DNA from 3 places in the Mesorhizobium sp. M7A.F.Ca.MR.148.00.0.0 genome. Region 1 is predicted to be linked to each of the others. Evidence: predicted binding sites of a transcription regulator. Region 1 holds the regulator's gene; each other region holds the start of a gene.
What was found. Region 1 encodes LexA, which represses DNA repair genes until DNA is damaged. Its sites were predicted from a motif close to TGTTCNNNNTGTGTTCNG; they were not measured.
Positions count from the first base shown of each region.

Region 2: EOB49_RS32400 (PA0069 family radical SAM protein) is a predicted target of LexA. The motif match lies at 1,568-1,585, and genes of this name have one in related genera.
Region 3: EOB49_RS18185 (metallopeptidase family protein) is a predicted target of LexA. The motif match lies at 1,276-1,293, and genes of this name have one in related genera.

Region 1 covers NZ_RZTB01000005.1:37,171-40,445, reverse strand. Annotated here, with positions in the region: gene kynU (kynureninase) at 1-484, shown strand, start outside; gene lexA (transcriptional repressor LexA) at 894-1,634, shown strand; gene EOB49_RS03200 (ComEC/Rec2 family competence protein) at 1,628-3,275, opposite strand, start outside.
Region 2 covers NZ_RZTB01000194.1:2,128-5,402, reverse strand. Annotated here, with positions in the region: gene EOB49_RS32405 (ribonuclease HII) at 1-187, opposite strand, end outside; gene EOB49_RS32400 (PA0069 family radical SAM protein) at 339-1,493, opposite strand; gene EOB49_RS32395 (glycosyltransferase) at 1,644-2,168, shown strand; gene EOB49_RS32390 (hypothetical protein) at 2,311-3,275, shown strand, end outside.
Region 3 covers NZ_RZTB01000046.1:33,176-36,450, reverse strand. Annotated here, with positions in the region: gene EOB49_RS18195 (DUF1737 domain-containing protein) at 1-157, shown strand, start outside; partial or broken gene EOB49_RS18190 (XRE family transcriptional regulator) at 180-460, opposite strand; gene EOB49_RS18185 (metallopeptidase family protein) at 711-1,133, opposite strand; gene EOB49_RS37710 (hypothetical protein) at 1,317-2,354, shown strand; gene EOB49_RS18175 (DNA polymerase Y family protein) at 2,296-3,275, shown strand, end outside.

The DNA of each region.
Region 1 (3,275 bases):
GTGGGGCCATGCGCGGCCCTTTGCCTTCGAACGGGGGTATGTTGCCGGCACCGGTATCCGCCGCTTTCTGTGCGGCACCCAGCCTGTCCTGTCGATGCGGGCGCTCAAAGGCGCGCTTGTTATCTGGAACGACGTCGACATGGCGGCATTGCGAAAAAAGAGCGTCGCGCTGACGGAACTGTTCATCCAGCTCGTCGAAGCAAAGTGCGGCGCCTATGGCCTCACGCTGGAGACCACCCGCGACGCGACCAGGCGCGGCAGCCAGGTGTCGTTCCTTCACGATCACGGCTATCAAATCATGCGGGCGCTGATCGAGCGCGGCGTCATCGGTGATTTTCGCGCGCCATCGACCATCCGTTTCGGCTTCACGCCGCTCTATGTCGGCTACAAGGATGTGTGGCTGGCGGTTCAAGTGCTAGAAGACATTCTGCGCACGGGCGCATGGAAGGACCAGCGTTTCGCCGTCAAGGAAGCCGTTACCTGACGCAACGATCTCCGCGATTTGCCGTCGCCGCCCTCACTGCCCGGCAGATGACGGAGGGCTGAATTCCAGCCACAAATGCCAACAGACGTTGGCGTTTTGGCTCCGTTTCGTTCACGGCAAACGAACGTCCCGAAGATTGATAGCGTCCCTTGTGGCGGTCGATCGGCAGATGATGCCAAGCCTTGGGTCGAGGATGAGCCACAGGTCATTAACCATAATGGTTTCAATGTGAGCAGGCGCATTGCCGTGGTTGGCGCCTGTCGATCGCGACCCGCTGGCAAGCCGAAATAATTTCAGCAGCCTTAACAAATTCATTAAACTTTAAACGGTTGCAGAACACAACTGGAACAGATAGTGTTTGTTCTGGGTTTGTTTTTCGATTCTGGTTTCAGGTAATCTGGGGGCCGCCATGCTGACACGCAAGCAACATGAACTGCTGATGTTCATCCATGAACGCCTGAAGGAGAGCGGCATTCCGCCATCCTTCGACGAGATGAAGGAGGCGCTCGACCTTGCCTCCAAATCCGGGATTCATCGGCTGATCACCGCACTTGAGGAGCGCGGCTTTATTCGCCGGTTGCCCAACCGGGCACGCGCGCTGGAAGTGCTGCGATTGCCGGACTCGATCGCGCCCGGCCTCAACGCGGCAAAGAAGTTTTCGCCAAGCGTCATCCAGGGCAGTCTCGGTCAGGGTGGTGCTCTTGGCCGGCAGATCAAGCCGGCGCCTTCGCGGATGCCCTCGCCCGGCAATGATGACGATGCGGTCTCCGCCGTGTCGATACCGGTGATGGGCCGTATCGCCGCCGGTGTGCCGATCGATGCCATCCAGCATCAGACGCATTCGATCTCGGTGCCGCCGGACATGATCATGGGCGGCGCCCACTATGCGCTGGAGGTCAAGGGCGACTCGATGATCGAGGCCGGTATCTTCGACGGCGACACCGTCATCATCCGCAATGCCGACACGGCGAACCCCGGCGAGATCATCGTGGCGCTGGTCGATCAAGAGGAAGCGACGCTGAAGCGGTTCCGCCGCAAGGGCGCTTCGATTGCTCTCGAAGCCGCCAATCCGGCCTATGAAACCCGTATTTTCGGCCCAGACAGGGTCAAGGTGCAAGGCAAGCTCGTCGGCCTCATCCGCCGCTACTGAGGCGGCTGCGGGTTGGCCGCTGGCTTCTCGGGTTTCTTGAAGGGTGCCAGCCCCCTCGCCTCACGAGAGTATTTGCGTTGCGTGTGCCAGGGCCGATATGGGCTGTTCACCGCGAAGCTGATTGTCGCCGGCGTGGTCGCCGATTGGCGATCGAAGAAGACCGCGGCACTGCCTTTGCGAGCCAGTTGCCGCTTGGTGATGACGAGAACCAGCGGATTGTGACAGGCGTCATAGGCGGTGGCGTCATTGATGACGATCAGCTCGGCGAAGCCGCAGGCTTTCCAGGTGTCCTTGCGGTCCTCGACATAGGCAATGATCGCACCGGACATATGCCTGGCCACGCAAACGCCTGAGGAGCAATAGAACGGCGATCCCGGCGGTAGCTCAACGGCGTCCGCGACGTCGAATTGCCCATCGCTCTTGTCGAACACCTCTGGCACGACGATGGTTTCTGATGTCAGGGCGCGTTTCCAGTTGTCGACGGTGAATTCGTTCGGCCGTTCCCGGCTGACGGCAAGCTCGCCGCCACCGATCGGCAACGCCACCAGCCGGGCGTCTTCCGAGATCAGCACATCCGGCGTGCGCGTATCCGAGACGGTCAGCAAGCCTGCCAGCGCGAATGGCAGAGCAGCGAGCCGCAGCCAAGTTGTCGCCATCGTCGCGATGACCAGGGCAATTGTCACCAGCAGGACAGATTGCTGCGAAATCAGCCCAACCCCATCGACAGGCGAACGTTCGGAGATCCAACCCGATATGGCGATCATCACCGTCAGACCCTTGCCCATCAGGTAGAGGGCCGGCCAATCCAATCCGAAAGGCATCAGCAGCGCGCTTGCGACAGCCAGGAACATGACGACGGTGACGATCGGCATAACCGCCAGATTGGCGAACAGGCTGAGCGGCGACACACGCTGAAAATGCCAGATGGCAAACAGCGTCGTGGCGCTGCCGGCGATGATGGAGGTCATGGCAAGGCCGGTTGCCGCGAGCACGAACTTTCGCGTCAGGAAACCGGGCATGGATCGCTTTGGGGGCGGCGGTCTTGCTTTTCCCGCGCGGTGATCGGCCCAGCCGGCATAGGCGCCGACCAGAGCCGCGGTCGCGGCGAACGACATCTGAAAACTCGGGCCGACCACCTCATGCGGCGACACCACGATGACGGCGATCGCCGAGATCGCCAGATTGCGCATGGTGAGTGCTGCTCGATCGAACAGCACGGCAATCAGCATCACCGCCAGCATGATGAAGCTGCGCTCGGCGGCAACGACGACTCCAGAGATGATGAGATAGGCCGCGATCGAGAACAGTGCGGCGACGGCGGCATACTTCTTGACCGGGCGACGCGCGGAAAAGTCGGGAAACAACGCGAAGGCGCCGCGCAGCAAGCCCATGATGGTGCCTGCGACCAGCGCCATGTGCAGTCCCGAAATCGAGATGATGTGGTAGATGCCGGTACGTCGCATCGCCTCATTGATGTCATCGGGAATGCCGGCGCGCACGCCGACGATCAGCGCCGCGGCGATCTCGCCTTCGGCGCCGCCGACGCTCGCCCTGATATGGTCGGCGATGGCCTCGCGGGCATTTTCCACGCTAGAGGAAATTCGGGCCGGCAGCGGCATGTCGCCACCATCGCTGACGACA
Region 2 (3,275 bases), on a different contig from region 1:
CGGGAATGTTGGCGGGATCGAGCACCACGGCCGCGGCGACTACCGGCCCGGCCAGGGGGCCACGGCCGGCCTCGTCCATCCCGGCAACCGGCCACAGGCCCTCCGCCATCGCCTTCGTCTCGAAGGAGAAGTCGGGCTTCTCGATGATCTCAAAGAGAGGCGGAGAATCAGAACGCGCGCGAGCCATGTTGCGGCGAGGTTCGCATCGGCTCCGATTCTCCGCAAGTCCCTCCGGGTCGGGTGGGGCGCCGGACCGGGAGGGCACCGTCTGCAGGCCGGGGCAGGCCGGACGGGATTCTGGTGCGCGACGGATCAAACCACCGCGACGAATTGTCTCTTCAAAGCAGCGTCAGCTGCACCTGGTCTTTCCCGGCGGCAACGAACTGATCGGTCCGCAGCGTGCGCCGTTCGGCATTGAGGCCGAGCCGCTTGGCTGTGATCTCGAAGCGCCGGCCGATCTGCCAGGCATAGGGACCGGCGCCCTTCATGCGCTTGCCCCATTCCGAATCGTAGTCCTTGCCGTCGCGCATCGAGCGGACCAGCGACATCACATGGCGGTAACGGTCGGGATAATGGCGCAGCAGCCAGTCCTTGAAGATCGGGCTGACCTCCAGCGGCAGCCGCAGGATCACATAACCCGCTTCACGCGCGCCCGCCGCACGTGCGGAATCGAGGATGCGTTCCATCTCCGGATCGGTCAGGCCCGGAATGATCGGCGCCACCATGACCGACGCCGGAATGCCGGCATCCGAAAGCTGCCGGATCGCTTCCAGCCGCTTGGTCGGCGTCGACGCGCGCGGCTCCATGGTGCGCGCCAGCATGCGGTCGAGCGTCGTCACCGACAGCGCCACCTTGGCGAGCCCGCGTTCGGCCATGCGCGACAGGATATCCATATCGCGCGTCACCAGAGCGGACTTTGTCACGATGCCGACCGGATGGCCGCGCGCTTCCAGCACTTCGAGGATTTCGCGCATGATCCGGTATTGCTTCTCGATCGGCTGGTAGGGGTCCGTGTTGGTGCCGATGGCGATGGTGCGCGGCTGATAGCTGTCCTTCGAAAGCTCCTTGTCGAGCAAGCGCGCCGCATCAGGCTTGGCGAACAGCTTCGATTCGAAATCCAGACCCGGCGACAGGCCCATGAACGCGTGCGTCGGGCGGGCAAAGCAATAGACGCAGCCATGCTCGCAGCCGCGATAGGGGTTGATGGAACGGTCGAAGGAAATGTCGGGCGATTCGTTGCGGGTGATGATGGTGCGCGGCTTCTCTACCTGCACTTCGGTCTTGAAGGGTGGCAGTTCCTCCAGCGAATTCCAGCCATCGTCGAACACGTGCCGGCTGACCGGCTCGAACCGGCCGGACGGATTGATGCCAGCCGACCTGCCGCGGTTGCGGTCCGGGCGGACACGCAGGCCGCTCTGCTCGACCATCGCGTTGGCCATCTCGGCTCTTCCTGCTCCGAAAGCCGCAATGTCGGCGCGCACGATCTGTTCCATCTTCGCCCGCTCCCAGGGACTGTCCATGTTGTGTCGAATCGCTCTGCTCATGAAATTATTCCTATTTCGTTGAAGAGAACAAAGCAAGAACTTTCGATGGTGCGATGCAAAAACTGGCGCTGTCCGGCGCTTTCCGCTATTCGGCTAAGGATGCTCAGTGTTCTCATCGAAACCCGCAATGACGAGGAGGGCCTAGCCCGCACGCTCGCCTCGCTGATTGGCGGCGCGGTCGAAGGCGTGGTGCGTGAAGTCATCGTTTGCGACACAGGCTCTACCGATCAGACGCATCATGTGGCCGAGCATGCCGGCTGTCAGTACGTGACGGGCGGTGTCGCTGCCGGCATTCGCCAGGCCAAGGGGGATTGGTTGCTGCTCCTGGAGCCGGGCGCGCGGCTGGTGGAGGGCTGGATCGATGAAGTTGTCGCCCACACGGCCAGGCAGACCATGGCGGCACGGTTTTCGCTCACGCGAGCCAGTCGCACGCCATTCCTGGCCCGGGTCTTTTCGGGAAACCGCGCCTTGGCCGACGGCTTGCTGATCAGCAAGCGTCAGGCGGCTGCCGCGGCAAAGAGCGCCGGCAGTGCCGAGGCCATCGCCCGCGGCCTCGCGACGAAGCGGCTCGACGCTGAGATCTGGATGGCGCCGGCCAAGCAGGAGCGCCGCTCCTCGACGTGATTTTTGCAGTTGCTCAGGTCATTGTGCATTGCACAAAATCTGACGCGGGGTTAGCTTCCGTTCAAGCGGGAATTGGGTTTGGGACATGCCGAGAGGCGAGCACCGATGCGGCATCGGTGGTGCTCTCATAGCCGAGGACCCAATGAAGCTTTCAACCCCCGACACATCCGGCGCGGCCAGTCTCGAGGCCATTGCGCGCAACGGCAGCCTGCTGCGGCGCATCGCCGTACGTATTCCAACCTATCTGACGGACCTGCGGGAGAACCCTGCCTGGCTGCCGATGTTCGTGTTGGCGCGCACAATGCCCGGACGCCGCATGCATTGGCTGGGCGCAAAACGCGCCCGCCCGGTCGCCAATGCCGGGGATACGATGTTTGCCGGTGTCGAACGGGGAGCGGTCGTCGATGCGTTGCGCTCCGACGGGCTGTTCTCAGGCCTGGTCCTGCCGCCTGATATCCATGAAGAGATCGCCGACTTCGCCGGGCGCACGCCTTGCTTCGGCAATTTCGACCGCCGTCTCGAATTCATGCCGGGGGAACATGCCGAGGCCGAGAAACGCCTTGGCCGCTCGCTGCTCAGCGGGCATTTTTTCGAGCGCATCCTCGACTGCCCGGCGGCGCTTGCCATCCAGCGCGATCCGCTGCTTCTGGATATTGCCGCGCACTATCTCGGCGGTCAGGCAAAACTGATCACGACGCGCGTCTGGTGGAGTTTTCCCACGGGTGCCGCTTCCGATGCCGACAAGAACCTCGCCTCGCTTGGCAAGTATCATTTCGACCTCGATGATTGGCGCATGCTGAAATTCTTCTTCTACCTCAAGCCGGTCGACGCCGACACCGGTCCGCATGTCTATGTCAGGGGCAGCCACAAGCGCCGCAGCCTCAAGCATCAGCTCACGCTTCTGGTTGGCCATCCCGCGCAACAGGTGCTGGATGTCTATGGCGAGCAAAGCCCGGTGACGTTGACCGGCGAGGCCGGTCTCGGCTTCGTCGAGGACCCCTTTGGCTTTCATATGGGCACCGTGCCGGCACGCACGCCGCGACTGATGATGGAAGTCGGCTTCGGCGTATCGCCGCCGTCGCGCCGACGGTTTCATGGCGAGCCGGT
Region 3 (3,275 bases), on a different contig from region 1:
CAAGGTGACGGCGGCGCTGAACAAGGGCTGGCACCTGTTCGGCTCGCCGACCTATGCCTACGACAAGAAGGCCAAAACGATGCGTTGCGGCCAGGCCGTGGTCAAGGATATCGACGGCCAGGAATACGGGCCCGATACCAAGCTCAGCGACTGGTAGGGGACAGCGCCTTGCATGCGGATTAGGCAGCCTCGGCAATATCAAGGCGCACTGTAAGTCCGGCCTGTGTGGCAAGGTTGATCAACGTGTCCAGGCTGAAATTCGCGATCCTGCCCCGCAAGAGGTCGCTAAGGCGCGGCTGCGTGATTCCGAGCCGCTCGGCTGCTTCGGCCTGGGTAATTTTCCAGCTCCGCACCCGCTGTTCAATCGCGATCAGCAAATTGGAGCGCATGGCCATATTGGCAGCCTCGGCCGGAGTGTCTTCCAGCGCATCCCAGACATTTCAAAGCTCTGACGTTCCATTGTCACGACTCCCTTCGTCATCCTAGGGCGCAGCAGTCGCAAAGCGACTGCGGAGACCCTAGGATCCATGCCGTGACCTTCGCCGAGGGGCATAGCAGATCAGGATTAGGGCCTGTTTTCGCCGAAACCGGATGGTAAGCTTTCAGTCCTGCACCGACGGAGCACTGTGCCAAGATCACGGCATGGATCCTAGGGTCTGCGCTGCGTCGCTTCGCTCCTTGCTCCGCCCTAGGATGACGAAGATGTGGGGCTATTCCGCCGCCTCTTCGATCTTCTCCATATCATCGTCCGACAGGCCGAAATGGTGGCCGATCTCGTGGATCAGCACGTGGGTGACGATGTCGCCAAGCGTTTCTTCGTTCTCGGACCAGTAGTCGAGGATGGCGCGGCGGTAGAGCGTGATGCGGTTCGGGCCTTCGCCGGTCTGCGGGTTCCAGCGTTCGGCGATGCCGCGTCCCTCGAACAGGCCGAGCAGGTCGAAGGGCGTCTCCAGCGACAGGTCGTCCATGATCTCGTCGGTCGGGAACTCGGCGATCTGGATGACGATCTCGCCGGTCAGCTTGCGAAAATCCTCCGGCAGATGCGCGTACGCCTCCAGCGCCAGGAACTCCATTTCGTCCATCGAGGGCGAGAGTTCGTCGTGCCAGGTGCGGGTCTTGTAGATGCGGGCCATGCTTTGTCCTTTGATCCCGGCATATAGGCTTTCGCACCGGAATCGGCAAATGAACGGACCGATGCGCCTGCGCCATCCCTGCCGAGAGGAATAAATTCCCCATGACTCTGCTTGACTCCTGGGTCACCCTCTGGAATCTATAGGGAACATAACAGGAACAATTGTGAGTGGAAGCTGACCGTCATGGCGATGACCGCCGTGGCGCGGGAGACTGTTTTTGCCCTGCGCCGCCAGATCGCGAAAATCGAGGGAACGCTGCCCGAGCGCTTGGCTGCGCCGGCCGCCGCGCCCTTTAATGCCGACGCCAACACCGATCTCACAATCGTCCGGCGTGGCATTGCCGCGGCGTTGCCGGATGCGTTCCTGCCTATTGGTGTCGAGCGCCTCGACGCCGCCCTGAGCGGCGGCCTGCCGAAGGCCGCCCTGAGTGAAATCCATGGGCTGGAAACCCGCGATGCCGGGGCCGTCGCCGGCTTCGCTTTGTCGCTCACCAGCCTGATCCTCAAGCAAACGCCGGGGCTGCCGGTGCTGTGGATCGGCACATCGGAGATTTTTCGCGAGGCCGGCTTTCCCTATGCAAGGGGGCTTCACGCCTCATTCGGCATCGAGCCGGAGCAATTGCTGTTTTCCGAGGCGCCAAGGCTTGTCGATGCGCTGTGGGTCGCCGAGGAGGCGGCCCGGATGACGGCGCTCGCCGCGGTCATCCTGGAAATCCGCGGCAATCCGCAGCGGCTGGACCTGACCGCGACACGCCGGCTGCATGCCAGGGCGCAAGCGGCCGGCCGCCCGGTGTTCCTGCTGCGGCAGGCGGCCGAACCCGAACCGACGGCCGCCCCTGTCCGCCTCATCGTCGCCTCGGCGCCGGCGGTGCCGCGCGACACCATCGCCGGGCCGCTGGCCGGCTCGATCGGCCGCCCGGCCTTCGCCCTCACCATCGGCAAGAGCCGCACAGCCCTGCCTGGACAATTCACACTGGAGTGGAACCCCGATGAACGCGCATTCGACGAAAGATGGGGCGACGAAAAAAGGAGCGAGGGAAGAGACCGGACAAAGAATCCTGTCCCTGTGGTTTCCCTATCTGGCGGCGGAAAGGATCCTGCGCCAGCGTCTGGGGCGGTCCTGGCGTTCCCGGCCGTCGGATCACCTCTCTCACCCGCCGCTCGTGATCAGCCATCGCGACCGCAACGCGCAGCGCATCTCGGCCCTCGACGAGCGGGCTGAGGCGCTGCACCTGAAGCGCGACATGGGCATCGCCGATGCGCGCGCCATGCATCCGTCGATCGACATCGTCGAGGCGGATCCGGAAGCCGACCGCCGACTGCTCGAAGGCCTTGCCGACTGGTGCGACCGCTACACCCCGCTGGTGGCGCTGGACGGGACAGACGGCCTGTTTCTCGACGTCACCGGCTGCACCCATCTGTTCGGCGGCGAGCGCGCCATGCTGGACGACATCCTGTCGCGCTTCTTCCATCAGGGTTTCGATGTCCGCGCCGGGCTTGCCGCGACGCCGGGCGCGGCCTGGGCGGCGGCACGCTTTTGCAGTGACCGCATCATTGTGTCAGGCGAGGAGGAAGCGCTGCTGGCACCCCTGCCGCTGGCCGCGCTGCGCATCGAGCCGGCGACCCGCACCAGCCTGGAAAGCGTCGGCCTGCGCACGGCGGGCGCCGTCATGGCGGCACCGCGCGCGCCGCTCGCCCGCCGCTTTGGCGCCTTGCTGCTCCTGCGCCTCGACCAGGCGCTTGGCCGTCTCGACGAAGCGGTGTCGCCGCGCCTTCCCGTCGCGCCGCTTTCGGTCGAACGCCACCTCGCCGAACCCGTCACCCTGACCGAGGACATCGAACGGCTGGTGGGCATGCTGGCGGCGACCTTGAAAACCGATCTCGAACGCCGCGGCGAGGGTGCCAGGACACTGGCGCTGCTGCTCTTCCGCGTCGACGGCGCCGTCAGCCGCATCGCCATCGGCACCTCGCGGCCGATGCGCGAACCCATGCTGATCCAGAAACTGTTCCACGAAAGGCTGGCCGCGCTCGAGCAGGATATCGATGCCGGCTATGGTTTCGATCTGGTGCGGCTCTCGGTGCTGGCGGCAGCCACCTTCGACATGCAGCAGGCCGATCTGACTGGCGAAACGATCGACGATGG